Jeotgalibacillus aurantiacus: one gene and its partner. Each later gene encodes a partner of the first gene's protein in a complex. Links are inferred from orthologs where the notes say so. Each region holds a gene or a part of one and is shown in the gene's direction. Other genes may lie near its edges.

Region 1 (8,944 bases):
AACGTGAAAAGGCTGAAGCGTTAGGTTTAAAGCCGATTGCGAAGTTCCGTTCATTTGCAGTAGGAGGCGTACCACCAGAGATCATGGGTGTTGGTCCGGTTGAAGCGATTCCGAAAGCATTGAAACTCGCAGGCCTTTCACTTTCTGATATTGATCTCTTCGAACTGAATGAAGCCTTTGCTTCCCAGTCAATTCAGGTCATCAGACAGCTTGGACTGAATGAAGATATTATCAATGTAAATGGTGGCGCTATTGCCCTTGGTCATCCACTTGGCTGTACAGGTGCAAAGCTGACACTGTCACTGCTTCATGAACTGCAGCGCAGACAGCAGCAGTTTGGAGTTGTCACGATGTGTATCGGTGGCGGAATGGGTGCTGCCGGCGTATTTGAAATGATTAACTAATTCATTAATGGCTCATTCGTGCTTTTAAAGGTGCGCCGTTCCATCACGAACGGTCCCTTGCAACCGGGTCTTGCGTTGTCCCATTTCTGCTCAGTTTGCAGGATCCGGTTCCAAGGGAAATGAGTCTCAAACTAAACGAACAAACAGGGAGGAATTTTTCATGTCAAACGAAACAAAACAGCTTGTAAAAGGCGGAAGTTTTCTAATTGAGGATGTGGAAGCAGCAAGCGTATTCACACCGGAGGATTACACAGATGAACAGAAAATGATTGCCAAAACAACTGAGGATTACGTATTAAACGAAGTCGTTCCTGAAGTGGAGCACATCGAAAATCATGAGTTTGACCGTTCAGTCAAGCTGTTAAAATCAGCTGGTGAGCTTGGTCTTCTTGGAGCGGATGTTCCTGAAGAGTACGGCGGCCTTGGACTTGATAAGATCAGCTCAGCTTTAATTGCTGAAAAAATGTCACGTGCAGGCGGCTTCTCCATTACACACGGTGCACACGTTGGAATCGGATCTCTGCCAATCGTTCTTTTCGGAAACGAAGAACAGAAGCAAAAGTATCTGCCAGCCCTTGCAACAGGTGAAAAAATCGCTGCTTACGCATTAACAGAGCCGGGTTCGGGATCGGATGCACTTGGTGCTAAAACGACGGCTAAGCTGAACGAAGCAGGTACTCACTACGTGTTAAACGGTGAAAAGCAGTGGATCACCAATGCCGGTTTTGCTGACGTATTTGTTGTTTATGCAAAAATCGACGGAGAACACTTCTCTACATTTATCGTTGAACGTGAATTCCCAGGCGTGTCAGTAGGCGCTGAAGAAAAGAAAATGGGTATTAAGAGTTCCTCTACACGTACACTGATCCTTGAAGATGCTGAAGTACCGGTTGAGAATCTTCTTGGTGAGCACGGTAAAGGACATGTGATCGCGTTTAACATCCTGAACATTGGACGTTACAAGCTTGGAGTAGGTACGGTTGGTGCTTCTAAGCGTGCGCTTGAGCTTGCAGTTAAATATACAAACGAGCGTAAGCAGTTCAATACGCCGATCTCTTCTTTTAACCTGACAAAAGAAAAGCTTGCGACAATGGGTGCAAAGCTTTATGCAACAGAAAGCTCTGTGTACCGTACAGTTGGTCTGTTCGAAGACCGTATGAGCCAGCTTTCTGATGAGGAAATTAAGGATGGAAAAGAAGTAGCAAAATCAATCGCTGAATATGCGATTGAGTGCTCACTGAACAAAGTGTTTGGAACTGAAACACTTGACTATATCGCGGATGAGGCTGTTCAGCTTCACGGCGGTTACGGCTTCATGCAGGAATATGAGGTTGAGCGAATTTACCGTGACTCCCGTATCAACCGTATTTTCGAAGGAACAAACGAAATCAACCGTCTTCTCGTTCCAGGAACTTACCTGCGTAAAGCAATGAAAGGCGAGCTTCCACTTCTTCAAAAAGCACAGGCGCTTCAGGGTGAACTGATGACGATGATGCCTGAAGAAATCAGTGACGAGCCGCTGGCGCAGGAAGCATACCTTGTGAAAAATGCAAAGAAAATCGGTCTTTTAGCTGCCGGTCTTGCTGCTCAGAAATACGGAAAAGCACTTGAAGCAGAACAGGAAATCCTGGTAAACATTGCAGATATCGTATCACTTGCTTACGCGATGGAATCTGCTCTTCTCCGTACACAAAAAGCAGTTGAAAAGTCAGGCCTTGAAAAGAACCAGCAAAAAGTTCTTTACACACAAATCTTCTGTCAGGAAGCATTCAACGAAATCGAAGGACACGCGAAAGAAACACTGATCGCAGCTGAGAGCGGCGACACACTTCGCATGATGCTGTCTGCCCTTCGCAAATTCACTCGCTACACGCCAGTGAACCTGATTCCAAAGAAACGCGAAGCAGCTGCAACACTGATTACGGCTGAGAAATTTGTGGTTTGATCATTAAGCAAACTTGGAGCACTCTTTTATAGGGTGCTCTTTTTAATGTTTAAGAATTGATGATAAAAGGAAGAGTAAGTCATTGACATATAGGGGCTTTACTATTATTATATGTTTAAACTTTTAAACATATAAACAGAAGGAGTGGTTGAGATGAATGTGTTGATAACTGGTGCGTCTGGTGGAATCGGGATGGAGCTTGCCAAGCTGTATGCGGAGAAGGGTCATACATTACTTTTAGCGGCGAGAAGTGAGGAGAAGCTTAGGGAACTGGCTGAAGAATGGACGCGTAAATTTACGATTGAAACCCATATTTTCAAAAGCGACTTATCAAAAGCCGGAGCTGCTGAAAAACTTTATGCTGAAGTGAAAGCAAAAGGGTTATCGGTTGATATATTGATCAATAATGCCGGAGTCGGTCTCTTCGGCGAATTTCATAAAACAGATCTCGTAAAGGAGCAGGAGATGATTCAGTTGAACATTACCTCGCTGACTGAGCTCTCCAAGCTGTTTGGCCGTGAAATGGTCGAGGCGAAGCAAGGGAAAATTCTCAATGTCGCATCAACCGCTGCCTTTTTCCCTGGTCCGCTGATGGCGGTTTATTATGCGTCAAAGGCTTATGTGAAATCGCTGACAGAAGCGCTTGATAACGAATGGTCAGAGCATGGTGTGCAGGTATCAGGCCTTTATCCTGGTCCAACGAGTACGGGCTTTAAGGATGCAGCTGAACTGGATAACTCGAAGCTGTTTAAGAACGGAACGATGAAAGCGGAAGCGGTAGCTAAGATTACATTTATAGAATTTATGAATGGCAAAAGACAGATTATCCCAGGTGGTATGAACAAGATACAGTCCAAGGCCAGCCGTCTCATTTCCCGGAAAACGGCAGCAAATATTGTGAGAAAAACGCAGGACAGGGTATAATATTGGCAGGAACGGGGTGACAGCAATGGGGGAACAGGCAGTAAAAGCATTTCGCGACTGTATACCATTATTTCAGGCGCTGAGTGATCCGTATCGTCAGGATATTGTGTTGATTCTGGCTGATATAGATTCCATGACGGTCAATCAATTGACAGACAGACTTCCACTTTCCCGTCCCGCTGTTTCACACCATTTAAAAATCCTTCGTGAGCAGGGCATTTTGAAAATGGAACAGCAGGGCACACAGCGGTATTATTCACTCGCCCTCGAAGGTGCACTGGAGCAGCTGAAGCATTTAATTATTACGGTAGAAGACCGTTGTTATTAGATAAGGAGGAGTTACTATGGCAATTACTTTTTATACGTATCCGAAATGCGGCACGTGCCGTAAAGCAAAAAAATGGCTCGATGAAAATGAAGTGAATTATTCAGAGATTCATTTAGTGGAATCTCCGCCATCGAAAGAGACGTTAAAAGATCTTCATGAAAAAAGCGGCGTGGAGCTCAAAAAATTCTTTAATACGAGCGGGATGAAATACCGTGAGCTTGGATTAAAGGACAAGCTTCCTACAATGAGCGATGATGAAAAGCTTGAGCTTCTTGCTTCTGACGGAATGCTGATCAAGCGCCCTCTGACAACAGACGGCAAACACGTAACAGTCGGCTTCAAAGAGCCCGAATTCGAAGAGAACTGGAAGGCATAAACATAGAAAGTTTTCTTGTTTTCACGGGCTGATTGTGACAAGATGAAAGAGTGAAATGATCTTTTAACATATGGAGGGAAAAACATGAGTTCACCAAAAGAATTGCGTTATTCTGAAGAGCATGAGTGGGTAAAGGTTGAAGACGGAAAAGCAACAATCGGCATCACAAAGTTCGCACAGTCCGAGCTTGGCGATATCGTATTTGTTGAGCTTCCTGAAGTAGGCGATGAGCTGAAGGCAGATGAGCCATTCGGAAGTGTTGAGTCAGTTAAGACCGTTTCTGAGCTTTACGCACCAGTCAGCGGTAAAGTAGTTGAAGTCAACGAAGACCTTAACGACAGCCCTGAATACGTGAATGAATCTCCATACGAAAAGGCATGGATGGTTGTAGTGGAAATGTCCGACGAGTCAGAGCTTGATGAGCTGATGGACGCAGAAGCATACGACAACATGACAAACGAAGGGTAATACATAAAAAAACACCGCTGCGGCGGTGTTTTTTTCGATATGCGTACTTGAATAAACCGTGCCAGGTCATTCCTTCGCTTTCCGCGGCCGCGCGGTGAGCCAGCTAATGCTCCGCATTACGCTGTCTCACCTGTCGCTCCTCTGCCGCAGGGAGTCTACGGAATGACCCGGCACTCTTTGTAGTGATTTTATTAAAGCGGTATTTTATAAGTGACCAGGTTTTGTGTGAGTGTGATCAAGCTGAATAGGAAAGTGACCAAGTCGCCTCCGAATTTCAAATCATTTACCCAAGATCATGAAGAGCCCCCGGTCTGCGCCGGGATTTTTCGTGAGAGTGGTTAAATAACGGCTGAGAGTGGTTAAGTAACTAAGGAAAGTGGTCAAATAAAACAAAAGAGTGGTTGAATAAACCGAATAAGTTGTCAAATAACCTCAAAGAGTGGTCAAATAAACCTGCTGGACGAGTCGCCTCCGCCTTTCAAATAATTTGCATTTCCCACCCATACAGGCGAAAATAAAGGTAGTATCATATACTGGAATCAAGCCGTGACTAAGGATGATAGGGTGTGATCGGGTATGGATGATTTGTATGGGAAGGTCATTATTGTTGAGGGGACTTCTGATAAGAGGAAGGTGCAGCCGATTATCAGGGAGCCTGTTGAAATTATTTGCACGAATGGAACGATCAGTTTGACAAAGATGGATGAATTGATTGATCAGCTTTTTAATAGAGAAGTGTATATTCTGGTTGATGCTGATGAAGCGGGTGAGAAGCTTAGAAAGCTGTTTAAACGCGAGTTTCCTGAGGCAGGACATCTTTACATTGACCGCATGTACAAAGAAGTGGCGACTACACCGGAACAGCATCTGGCATCGGTTCTGGTTGGAGCGGATATTGATATTTACACGGAGTATTTGGAAAAAAGGATGAATTCTTAAATGATAAAGGAATGGAACATTGACCAACTGAATACACATATTCAAACAGGCGAAAGCACTGCGATGTATTTGTATACGCCGATGTGCGGAACGTGTAAGCTCGCCGGTAAAATGCTAGAGGTGACAGCTGCTGCAGTGAAGGAACCTGTGATCGGTAAAGCGGATCTGAATTATGTGGAGTCGCTGGCAGAGAAATATGAAATTGAAAGCGTACCTTGTTTATTGCTATTCAAAGACGGCCGGCTGCAGGAGAAGATTTATAAATTCGAATCGGTCCCGACTTTATTTGAAGCATTTCAACGCTTAACCTTACAGACAAAATAATTAAACTTTTTTGTTGACTTTAAAAAATCAGCATGATACGATTTGTCTCGTACTCAAATGAAACGACATTAATCGACATTTAAATATAGTTAACTCTTATCAAGAGTGGTGGAGGGACGTGCCCGATGAAACCCGGCAACCGACAGTCAGCTGACTGGAAAGGTGCCAAGTCACACAGGATAACCTGGCAGATGAGAGAAAGACGTCTATTACGTACGCCTTTCTGCTTATCTGCGGGAAGGCGTTTTTTTTGATCCCGGGAAGGTGCCGGGGGACAGGCACTATTAAACGTTGATCCTTTAACGGGATAATAAGTTAATTTATGAAAGTAGGTGATGGCATGATTACCATCTCAGATGTTAAAAAAATCTTTAAGACGAAAAGCGGTTTGTTAACTGCTGTTGATAACGTTAATCTTCAGATCCAGGAAGGCGAAATTTTTGGTGTCATTGGCTACAGTGGTGCCGGAAAAAGTACGCTGATCCGTATGTTAAACGGCCTGGAGCAGCCATCGGAAGGAAAAGTAGACATTAACGGTAAAGTGATTTCCTCTATAAAAGGCGGAGACCTCCGAAAAGCCCGACAAAAAATCAGCATGATCTTTCAGCACTTTAATCTGCTATGGTCAAGAACGGTTGCGGAAAACATTGCTTTTCCGCTTGAAATTGCCGGCGTACCAAAAAGTCAGCGCGAGAAGAAAGTGAACGAGCTGATTGAGCTGGTCGGACTTGAAGGAAGAGGGGATGCTTATCCTTCACAGCTTTCAGGCGGACAAAAGCAGCGCGTCGGTATTGCACGCGCACTGGCTAACGACCCTGAAGTACTGCTTTGTGATGAAGCAACCTCAGCACTCGATCCTCAGACAACGGACTCTATCCTCGAGCTTCTCGTTGACATCAATAAGCGTCTTGGTCTGACAATCGTCTTAATTACTCACGAGATGCATGTGATCCGCAAGATCTGTCACCGCGTTGCTGTGATGGAAAACGGAAAAGTAGTCGAACTTGGAAATGTGCTTGAAGTGTTCAAGCAGCCAAAACAGCCAATTACAAAGCGTTTCGTCCAGCAGGTAACAGAGCCGGAGGAAACGCGGGAAACAATTGAGCATCTGCTCAAGGATTATAAAGGTGGCATCGTTGTAAAGCTGTCTTTTGTAGGCGAATCTGCTGAGCAACCGCTCATTACAACCCTGATCCGTAAATTTGACCTTGATGTCAATATCGTTCAGGGTAAAATCTCTCAAACGCAAAATGGTTCATACGGTTCTCTCTTTATCCATCTTCGCGGAAATGATGATGAGGTTCAGAAAGCTGTAGCATTCATCGAAGAATCAAATGTCGGTGTGGAGGTGATCACACATGATTGAGCAGATTTTTCCGAATGTCGAATGGGAATCGATGTGGGAAGCCACATATGAAACGATTTACATGACGACATTATCAGTAGCCGCCACCTTCATTATTGGATTGGCTTTAGGCATTATTTTATTTTTAACGTCAAAAGGAAACCTGTGGGAAAACAAAGTCATTTATGCGATCACAAACGCACTGGTTAATATTTTCAGATCCATTCCGTTTATTATCCTGATTGTTTTGTTAATTCCATTTACCAGAGCTATGCTTGGAACGATTCGTGGTGCTGAGGCAGCACTGCCTGCGTTAATCATCGGAGCGGCTCCGTTTTATGCCCGTATGGTGGAGATTGCCCTTCGAGAAATTGATAAAGGTGTCATTGAAGCAGCCCGCTCTATGGGTGCAAAAGTCAGTACCATTATTTTTAAAGTCCTAATCCCGGAATCACTGCCTGCTTTAATATCAGGTATTACTGTAACCTCAATTGCGCTTGTCGGATACACAGCAATGGCTGGTGTAATCGGAGCAGGAGGACTTGGAAATCTTGCCTTCCTTGAAGGATTCCAGCGGAGCAGAGGTGATGTAACGCTTGCCGCAACAATTATCATTTTAATTATTGTATTTGTGATTCAGTTTGTTGGTGACTTATTCACACGCAGACTGGATAAAAGATAAAACCATTTTAAAGGAGAGACACACACATGAAAAAATTCGTAGCAGGAACATTCGCAGCAACAAGCATTTTGGTATTAGCCGCTTGCGGTTCAGATAATGCAGATGAGGGCATCGGTTCAGGTGAAGACGGCGAGCCGGTTGAACTGACTGTTGGAGCTTCCAACGTACCACACGCTGAAATTCTGGAGAAGGCACAGCCAATTCTTGAGGAAGAAGGCATTGAATTGAACATTGAAACTTACCAGGATTATATTCTTCCAAACCAGGATCTTGAAGCTGGTGAAATCGATGCAAACTACTTCCAGCACGTCCCTTACCTTGAGTCGCAAATGGCTGAATTAGGTTATGATTTTGCTAATGCAGGTGGAGTTCATATCGAACCAATCGGCGTTTATTCTCAAAAGCACGAATCACTTGAAGATCTTCCTGAAGGTGCAGAAATCCTGATGAGTAACTCAGTAGCTGACCATGGCCGTATTTTAACTATGCTTGAAAAAGAAGGGCTGATCACACTCGATCCTGAAGTGGACAAAACGAAAGCTGAAATCTCAGATATCGTAGAAAATCCAAAAAATCTTCAGTTTGAAGCAGACTATGAAGCAGCACTTCTTGTACAGCTTTATGAAAACAACGAAGGTGATGCTGTCCTGATCAACTCTAACTATGCAATTGATGCAGGTCTGAATCCACTTGAAGATTCCATCGCAGTGGAAGACTCAGATTCTCCATATGTTAACGTCATTGCTGTAAACAGCGGTGATGAAGAGAACGAAGCGATCCAGAAGCTTGTTGAAGTGTTGACTTCACAGGAAATTCAGGACTTCATTCTTGAAGAGTGGGAAGGATCAGTCGTACCGGTTGACGCTGAATAATTTGTTTTAGAAACGGATCTCTTGATGAGGTCCGTTTTTTTGATTCTTAAAAACCGGGCTCGACTCACCCTACGTTTTCCGTGGCCGGGCGGTGAACCCGCCTGCGCTTCGCACAGTCGGTTTCACCTGTCCCTTTCCGCCACAGGAGTCTACGGGTGAGTCGAGCCCTCTGAGTATAGAAATGCAACAAAGTTTGTGAGGTTAGAGATGAAGTTCGTGAGCTTGAGCTTCATGAATGTAAGGTTAGATGAAGAATTCGTGAGGTTAACCAGTCGGAATGTGAGTTCAGTGAGAAAAGGCCTGTATGCCGCGGGACTTAGTAGCATGACCGAACCCC
Region 2 (7,512 bases), on another replicon or contig:
TAGTTGTAAGAAGTATAAAGAAACTCGACATCATATTCTGTACTGATACAGCATGAGTCAATAAAAAAAGCGCCCCGGGGGCGCTTTTTTTATTGGGTACCGGCACACTTTTCGCAAGTAGTGCTGTAGGCTTCTGCCTGTTCTTCCATTTGTTCGCCGCAGGATGCGCATTTTTTAGGTGGCAGGTTTCTGAAGAATTCCATTACGTTTTCCAACATGTAGATCAACCTCTTTCTGTTTTTTTGTTATAGTACTATGTGTTTGTTATTAGTATTGTATTATAACAGATGCAGAAAGGTCAAGGAATATTCTGAAAAAAAGCACATTCGTGAAAAAATAGTGCATTTGAAGTATAGTAGGAGAGGGAAGAAATTGTAGACAGAATAGGCTTTGAAGGAGGATTTGATCGTGAAGTTGACAGTGATTGGCCCCTGGGGAGGATATCCTAAAGCAGGGGAAGCAAGTGCAGGATATCTTGTAGAAACAGATGATTATAAGCTGCTGATCGATTGCGGAAGCGGCGTGTTGTCTGCTTTGCAGAAGTTTATCGCTCCTGAAGAGCTGGATGCTGTTTTGATTACGCATTACCACGCAGACCATATTGCAGATATCGGCGTTTTACATCATGCTCTCTTAATTCAGCATCACCTTCAGCAAAAGCCGATTCAGGTAAAGGCATATGGGCACAATGAAGATGAAGCCGGCTTTGCATCTCTCGGTTATAAGGAATTCATGTTGAATGAAGCTTATCAGCCGGATCAGCCCCTTCAGGCAGGACCGTTCACCCTTCGTTTTCAAAAGACGGTGCATCCGGTTCCATGTTATGCTGTGCGGGTTGACTCTGATGAAGGATCTTTTGTTTTTACAGCTGATTCAGCCTATCAGGATGCTTTCACAGATTTCGCGGAAAATACGGATGTGCTGATTGCTGAATCCAATTTTTATAAAGGGATGAACGCATCAAGTGCCGGACATATGACAAGTGAAGAAGCTGCAACGATTGCGAAAGATGCCGGAGTGAAAATGCTGGTACTGACGCATTTACCTCATTTCGGTGATCTTCAACAGCTGCTTGCTGAAGCGAAGGAAGTATATGCCGGGGAATCACATCTGGCTGCTGCCGGAATGACCATTACATTTACTAAAGGAGGACAACCGCATGTTATTTATCGATAATAAAGGCATTACAGATCCGAAAATTAATCTTGCGATTGAAGAATATGCACTAAAAAATCTTGATATTGATCAGACGTATCTGCTGTTTTATATCAATGAGCCTTCCATCATTATTGGGAAGAATCAGAACACAATCGAAGAGATCAACACTGAGTATGTGGAGAAAAACAACATCAAGGTCGTACGCCGTCTTTCAGGTGGCGGTGCGGTTTATCATGATCTTGGAAATCTGAACTTCAGTTTTATCACAAAGGACGACGGTGACAGCTTCCACAACTTTAAGAAGTTCACGGAACCTGTTGTCGATGCGCTAAACCAGATCGGGGTTCCTGCAGAATTAAAAGGCCGTAACGATTTACTGGTCGGTGAGCGTAAAATCTCCGGAAATGCCCAATTCTCCACAAAAGGAAGAATGTTCAGTCACGGCACGCTCATGTTCGATTCTGAAATTGACAACGTTGTCTCCTCACTTAAAGTACGAAAAGACAAAATCGAGTCAAAAGGAATCAAATCAATCCGCAGCCGTGTCGCAAATATCTCAGAATTCATGGACCAGAAAATCACAATCGAAGAATTTAAGCAACTTATTCTCCGTCATATTTTCGGCAGCGAAGAGAAAATTGAGGAATATGTGCTGACAGAAGAAGACTGGAACAACATCCACAAGCTGTCTGAGGAACGTTATCAGAACTGGGAATGGAACTACGGGAAATCCCCTAAATTCAATCTCCAGCACTCACACCGTTTCCCGGTCGGAAGCGTAGACGTACGACTCGACGTAGAAAAAGGAACCATCCAGAATGCTAAAATCTACGGCGATTTCTTCGGTGTCGGTGATGTAAGCGAAATCGAACAAAAACTCACAGGCATCCGCTACGAAAGAGATGAAATCGAAAAAGCACTCGAAGGCGTAGACCTGAAACACTACTTCGGTAACGTAGAACGCGATGAATTTATTGATCTGTTGTATTAATTCTACAGATCCGAATTAATGAAGTAGCAGCATCATTGCTAAACATGCCTTTTAAAAAACATTACTTGGCACGGTTGTTTTCTTTTGCATTTTCAAGAAAAAAGCTATATTTGAGGGCGGGATTCCCCCGAAGACTCCAACGGCAGAGAAGGGACAGGTGAAACCGTTGTGCGAAGCACAAGGGGTTCACCGCCCGGCCTTAGAAAAGCGGAGGCGACTCGTCCAGCCCGGTTTTAATATTAATTATATGGCTTAAATAGTAGAATTTTGAAAGCGCTATCTTGATTATCACTGGAACAGCCTATATAATTAGTGTGAATATTCGCTTCTTTTTTTACCAGTAAATGAATGACTATTCATTCACTTACGCAAAAAAAGGAAAAATATCAAGGGGGATGGAACAGTGAATTTATCAGATCGTTTACAGGAAACAGCAGAACAGCACGCTGGTAAAACGGCTTATCATTTTATGGACCAATCAGCATCATACGCGGAATTAAATGGTGCAGTAAATAAAATGGCGAATTACCTGACACAAGCCGGCGTGAAAAAAGGGGATCACGTTGGTCTGCTGCTAGGGAATTCACCTCATTTTGTGATTTCAATGTATGCAGCACTAAGAGTCGGGGCTACGGTTATTCCAATTAACCCGATTTATACGCCTGATGAAATTGCCTACATATTGCGTGATGGTGATGTAAAGGTTGTTGTCGCACTTGACCTTTTGCTGCCACTTGTTGAAAAAGCACACGCTGCACTTCCGGGGATTGTCCAATACGTCATTTGTGAGACAGCACCGGATGCTCATGAGAAAATCGCTGCCCTGCCTGAAGCGGTAAAGGGGAAGGTAACAGCATTTATGCATGCGATCGGCACTCAAAGTCCACTTTATCAGGGCCCTGATATTGATGAAGAGGATACAGCAATCATCCTTTACACGTCAGGAACGACAGGAAAGCCTAAAGGGGCGATGCTGTCGCATAAAAATGTCTTCTCAAATGCGAAAGACGTAGCAGAGTATTTGAACATTACAGGGGAAGACCGTGTCGTCACAGCGCTTCCAATGTTTCATGTATTCGCCTTAACGGTTGTCTTGAATGCACCTTTAATTAATGGAGGAACCATGCTGATCGTTCCACGCTTCAGCCCGAAAGACGTATTTGATGTCGTTCAAAAGCATAAAGCGACTGTGTTTGCAGGTGTGCCAACAATGTATAACTTCCTGCTTCAGTATCCTGAGGCAACAGGGGAAAGCTTTGAAAGTGTCCGTCTATGCATTTCAGGCGGTGCCTCACTGCCGGTTGCGCTGCTGCATCAGTTTGAAGGGAAATTTAACGTCCGTGTTTCTGAAGGTTACGGTTTATCTGAAGCTTCACCTGTAACATGCTTTAACCCATTAGACCGTGAGCGTAAAGCAGGCTCAATCGGAACATCCATTACAAATGTTGAAAATAAAATCGTTAACGAGCTAGGTGAAGAAGTACCGCCTGGTGAAGTGGGAGAGCTGATTGTCAGAGGACCGAACGTCATGAAAGGCTATTATAAAATGCCTGAAGAAACTGCAGCTGCCATTCGTGACGGCTGGCTTTACACTGGAGACCTTGCAAAACAGGACGAGGAAGGCTACTTCTTTATCGTTGACCGTAAAAAAGATATGGTCATCGTCGGCGGGTACAATGTTTATCCACGCGAGGTTGAAGAGGTACTTTACGAGCACGAAGCGATCACAGAGGCAGCTGTTGTCGGTGTTCCGGACATGAACTACGGAGAAGCCGTCCATGCCTTTGTCGTATCCAAAGACCCGTCCTTAACAAAAGAGGACCTGCTGGCATTCTGCTCAACAAAGCTGGCAAAATACAAACTGCCAACCGTCATCGAATTCATCGATGAACTGCCGAAAAATACAACCGGTAAAATCCTGAGACGCGCACTCCGCGATCAAGTGCGTCAGGGATAGATTTCTGACCTTAAAATTACAATTTAGTTAAACAAAAAACCTTCCATGATACACTTAGATCATATTGCTGGCATCTATCGACAGCAGTTGTCTGGCTATTAACAGAAAAGTTTTAGCTATCGACATCATTAATATGTTAAAGGGGTGGGACCATCCGTAGACTCCTGTGGCGGAAAGGGACAGGTGAAACCGGCTGTGCGAAGCGCAGATGGGTTCACCGCCCGGCCACGAGCGAAGGATGGTCCCACCCCGGCTTATTAAAACAACCAAAAAAGCCGTAACCCATCACAAGGGTTACGGCTTCACTTTATTTATTTACCGGATTTTTATACCGGGCGAAAAACCTGAGCAGCAGATTAAAAGGAAACAAAATCGGATAGCCGGCAACATCCGCTTTTTTAAGAAAATCAACAAAAGAAGCTTTCACCTGGCGTTTTCTCCGTAGTTTTTCAGGATCTCCCTTAAGCGTTACACGGTAGCCATTTTCAAGTCCCTCGAATTTTGCTTCAAACGGTCCTTTTGACGTTTTATATTCGCGTTCGATTTTCGGTTCTTCCATCATGAATATTCCTCCTCAGATTCACGGGCAATTCTACCCGATATAGATCGGTACCGCAGCGCTCCTGCAGCTGTCAGTGCGCCGGCTATACCTGTTAAAAGCCAGTTTTCAATCAAAATACCTGCGTGGAGACTAATAAAAGGAATTGCAGTAATGATGATGATGTCTCTCCGTCTGGCAGTCAGTTCCTGCAACGTGCGGTCCTTTTTATTGCTCCACTGCATCATCCGTCTGTAACGTTTCGGCTCATCAAGGGCATCTGAAAATTTTGAAGGGGCACTAAGCAGTGGCTGTATGTAACGTACAGCAGTTTGCCACGGTGCACTGTCTTCACGGTCGTCATTACGGGCAGTAGCCCATCTCACAATCGTTGGCCTTGCCATTTCAATAAAGTCGGCTTCCGGATAGATCGTATAAATAACCCCGGTAAAGGTGGAAATCGCCCGGCCGAAGAACGCAAACTCCGTAGGAAGCTGGATCGGCTGGGTGCGGACAATATCCTGAATATCTTCAAGCAGGCTCTCCATCATCAGGCTCTCGCCATCCTGCCATTCCCCGCTTTTATACACCTGCACTACGCGCTCAACAACATCTTCAAGAATGTCTTTATCTGCTTTAGGCAGAAGGAATTTCATTTGTTCAAGCGCTTCAACAACCTCGCTGTAGCGTTCAAAAATAACTCCTTCAACCGCCCTTTGAACAGCTTCAGCATCTTTTTTGCGAATGACACCTACCATACCGAAATCAATTAATACAATGGTTCCATCCTCTTTAATTAGAATATTGCCTCCGTGTGGATCTGCATGGAACATGCCTTCATTCAGCAGCTGTTCGATAAAAAGCAGCAGCAGATTTTCAGCCAGCTCTTCCCGATTCAGTCCGTGTTTATCCAGGAATGACTGATCAGTGATTTTTGAGCCTTCGATCCAGTCCATGACGAGCACTCTTCTGGTTGTATACTCCTCAATGTATCTTGGAACGATCACACCCGGCGTATCTTTAAAACGCTCACCAAATGCGACACCATTCTGAAGTTCTTTCTTAAAATTAAGCTCATCACCTATTACGATCGTCATTTCCCGGTATAGGGCGTCCAGGTCCACCTGTTTGCCGAACCGCGTAAAACGCTTGGCAAGCCAGATGACGATTTTCATTGCTTTAAAGTCAGTCCGGATAATGCGTTCAATGCCGGGACGCTGAACCTTGATCGCAACTGAATCACCATTGTGAAGCCAGGCGTGATAAACATCGCCGATAGAGGCGGATGCGACCGGATTTTCTGAAATTTTATGAACGATATTTCCGTATGCCGTATTCCAGTCATCCTCGATCACCCGTTTAGCTTCTTCCCACGGAACGGGAGGCACGCGATCGGTCAGACCTTCCAGCTCGAGAATAAAGGACCTCGGCATAATGTCAGCACGTGTTGATAAGAACTGGCCCATTTTAATCATCAGCCCTTCAAGCTTCAGGGCAGTCTGTTTATATTCTCTGGCCTGCTTTCCGGCGAGTTCTGCCCACTTTCTTTCGGTGGTTGCATCCCATCTTCCCTGATATTTCCTCTGGAAAAAGTAGACCTGAAGAAAGAACTTAACAGACATAAAAACAATTTTATAAATTCGATAAGCGGCAACTTTTTTCGTGCTGATCACCCTCTTCCATACTTGCCCATCGCATAGTTACAGTTTACCACCGCACCCGGAATCTAAACGATTAACAATGTGCGTCCGTTTTTTGACAATGATACAATAGTGAAAGGGTTTACATAAATTTTTTTGAGCAAAGGGGATTTCAGATGGAAACAATCACAATCAGACAAAAAGAGGGATGGGCGGAAGTAACATTGAACCGCCCTGATGCGATGAATGCTTTTAATTATCAAATGCTGACAGAGCTCGGACAGGCAGCTGAGTCATTACGCATTAATCCGGATGTACGGGTAGTTGTCATTAAAGGTTCCGGGGAAAAAGCGTTCAGCGTTGGAGCAGATTTGAAGGAACGAAAAACATTAACGGAGCAGCAGGTTAAACGCAACATTAATAAAATCGGAGAAGTGTTCAGTGCCATTGAAGCAATGCCGCAGCCTGTCATTGCTGCGATGAACGGATATGCTTTTGGCGGGGGAATGGAGCTTGCTCTTGCCTGTGATTTCCGGGTTGCTGAAAAGGATACGCTGATGGGGCTGACGGAAACGAGCCTGGCCATCATTCCGGGGGCAGGTGGAACGCAGCGTCTGCCGAGAATTGTCGGGGAAGCAAAAGCGCTTGAGCTGATCCTCACTGCTAAAAGATTTACAGCTGAAGAAGGAGCGGGATACGGTCTGATCACAAAAGCAGTGGAAAAAGGGGAGCTCGATTCTGAAGTATCTGCTCTTTTGAATGCGATGCTTGCGAACGGTCCGATTGCCCTCCAGCAGGCGAAATACGCCATTAAAACAGGAATGAAAGCGGATCTGCAGACAGGGCTCCAAATTGAACGTAAAGCATATGAAATCACGATTCCGACAGAGGACCGGGTAGAAGCACTGATCGCTTTCAGCGAAAAGAGAAAGCCGGTTTTCAAAGGGAAATAGAATCATCAATCACGCTACTCATAAAAGGTTATAAAAGGCTGTCCGAGCTCATTCCGGGCAGCTTTTATGCTGTGAGGAAAATTTTTTCACTCGGATCCCGCAGAATTTTGCTACAATTCTATACAGATATAATCAGTTTACAGATAGGTTGATTTTTTCAGCCTCGTTCATGTCAGGAAGGAGCATCATGATGCAAATGTCTGCTGTAGCAGAATCAAAAGCAGGATTTAAAGAAGGACTGCGGGCAGGAATTAGCATTGCAGTAGGTTATCTGC

What was found.
Region 2: the proteins of gcvH (region 1) and H7968_RS08970 are in contact, whole or in part, in a crystal structure (PDB 3A7A), measured with the Escherichia coli proteins. The link is inferred for Jeotgalibacillus aurantiacus from one-to-one orthologs.

The regions. Positions count from the first base shown.
Region 1 is NZ_JACNMS010000007.1:74,054-82,997, reverse strand. Bases 3,066-5,753 are described here. They hold gcvH (glycine cleavage system protein GcvH), read left to right. Parts: upstream 3,066-4,061; coding sequence 4,062-4,445; downstream 4,446-5,753. Other genes in these bases: H7968_RS16510 (thioredoxin family protein), read left to right, coding at 5,385-5,708; H7968_RS16515 (toprim domain-containing protein), read left to right, coding at 5,022-5,384; H7968_RS16525 (arsenate reductase family protein), read left to right, coding at 3,618-3,977; H7968_RS16530 (ArsR/SmtB family transcription factor), read left to right, coding at 3,299-3,601; H7968_RS16535 (SDR family NAD(P)-dependent oxidoreductase), read left to right, coding at 3,066-3,273. Also shown: H7968_RS16545 (acetyl-CoA C-acetyltransferase), read left to right, coding at 1-404; H7968_RS16540 (acyl-CoA dehydrogenase family protein), read left to right, coding at 565-2,349; more of H7968_RS16535, read left to right, coding at 2,503-3,065; H7968_RS16505 (methionine ABC transporter ATP-binding protein), read left to right, coding at 6,049-7,074; H7968_RS16500 (methionine ABC transporter permease), read left to right, coding at 7,067-7,735; H7968_RS16495 (MetQ/NlpA family ABC transporter substrate-binding protein), read left to right, coding at 7,762-8,607. UniProt on the Escherichia coli protein: The glycine cleavage system catalyzes the degradation of glycine. The H protein shuttles the methylamine group of glycine from the P protein to the T protein.
Region 2 is NZ_JACNMS010000002.1:848,076-855,587, reverse strand. The notes cover bases 155-3,154. They hold H7968_RS08970 (lipoate--protein ligase), read left to right. Parts: upstream 155-1,159; coding sequence 1,160-2,149; downstream 2,150-3,154. Other genes in these bases: H7968_RS08965 (fatty acid--CoA ligase family protein), read left to right, coding at 2,553-3,154; H7968_RS08975 (MBL fold metallo-hydrolase), read left to right, coding at 409-1,176; yhfH (protein YhfH), read right to left, coding at 155-218. Outside these bases: more of yhfH, read right to left, coding at 90-154; more of H7968_RS08965, read left to right, coding at 3,155-4,106; H7968_RS08960 (hypothetical protein), read right to left, coding at 4,414-4,668; H7968_RS08955 (ABC1 kinase family protein), read right to left, coding at 4,665-6,317; H7968_RS08950 (enoyl-CoA hydratase-related protein), read left to right, coding at 6,461-7,237; H7968_RS08945 (AzlC family ABC transporter permease), read left to right, coding at 7,428-7,512. UniProt on the Escherichia coli protein: Catalyzes both the ATP-dependent activation of exogenously supplied lipoate to lipoyl-AMP and the transfer of the activated lipoyl onto the lipoyl domains of lipoate-dependent enzymes.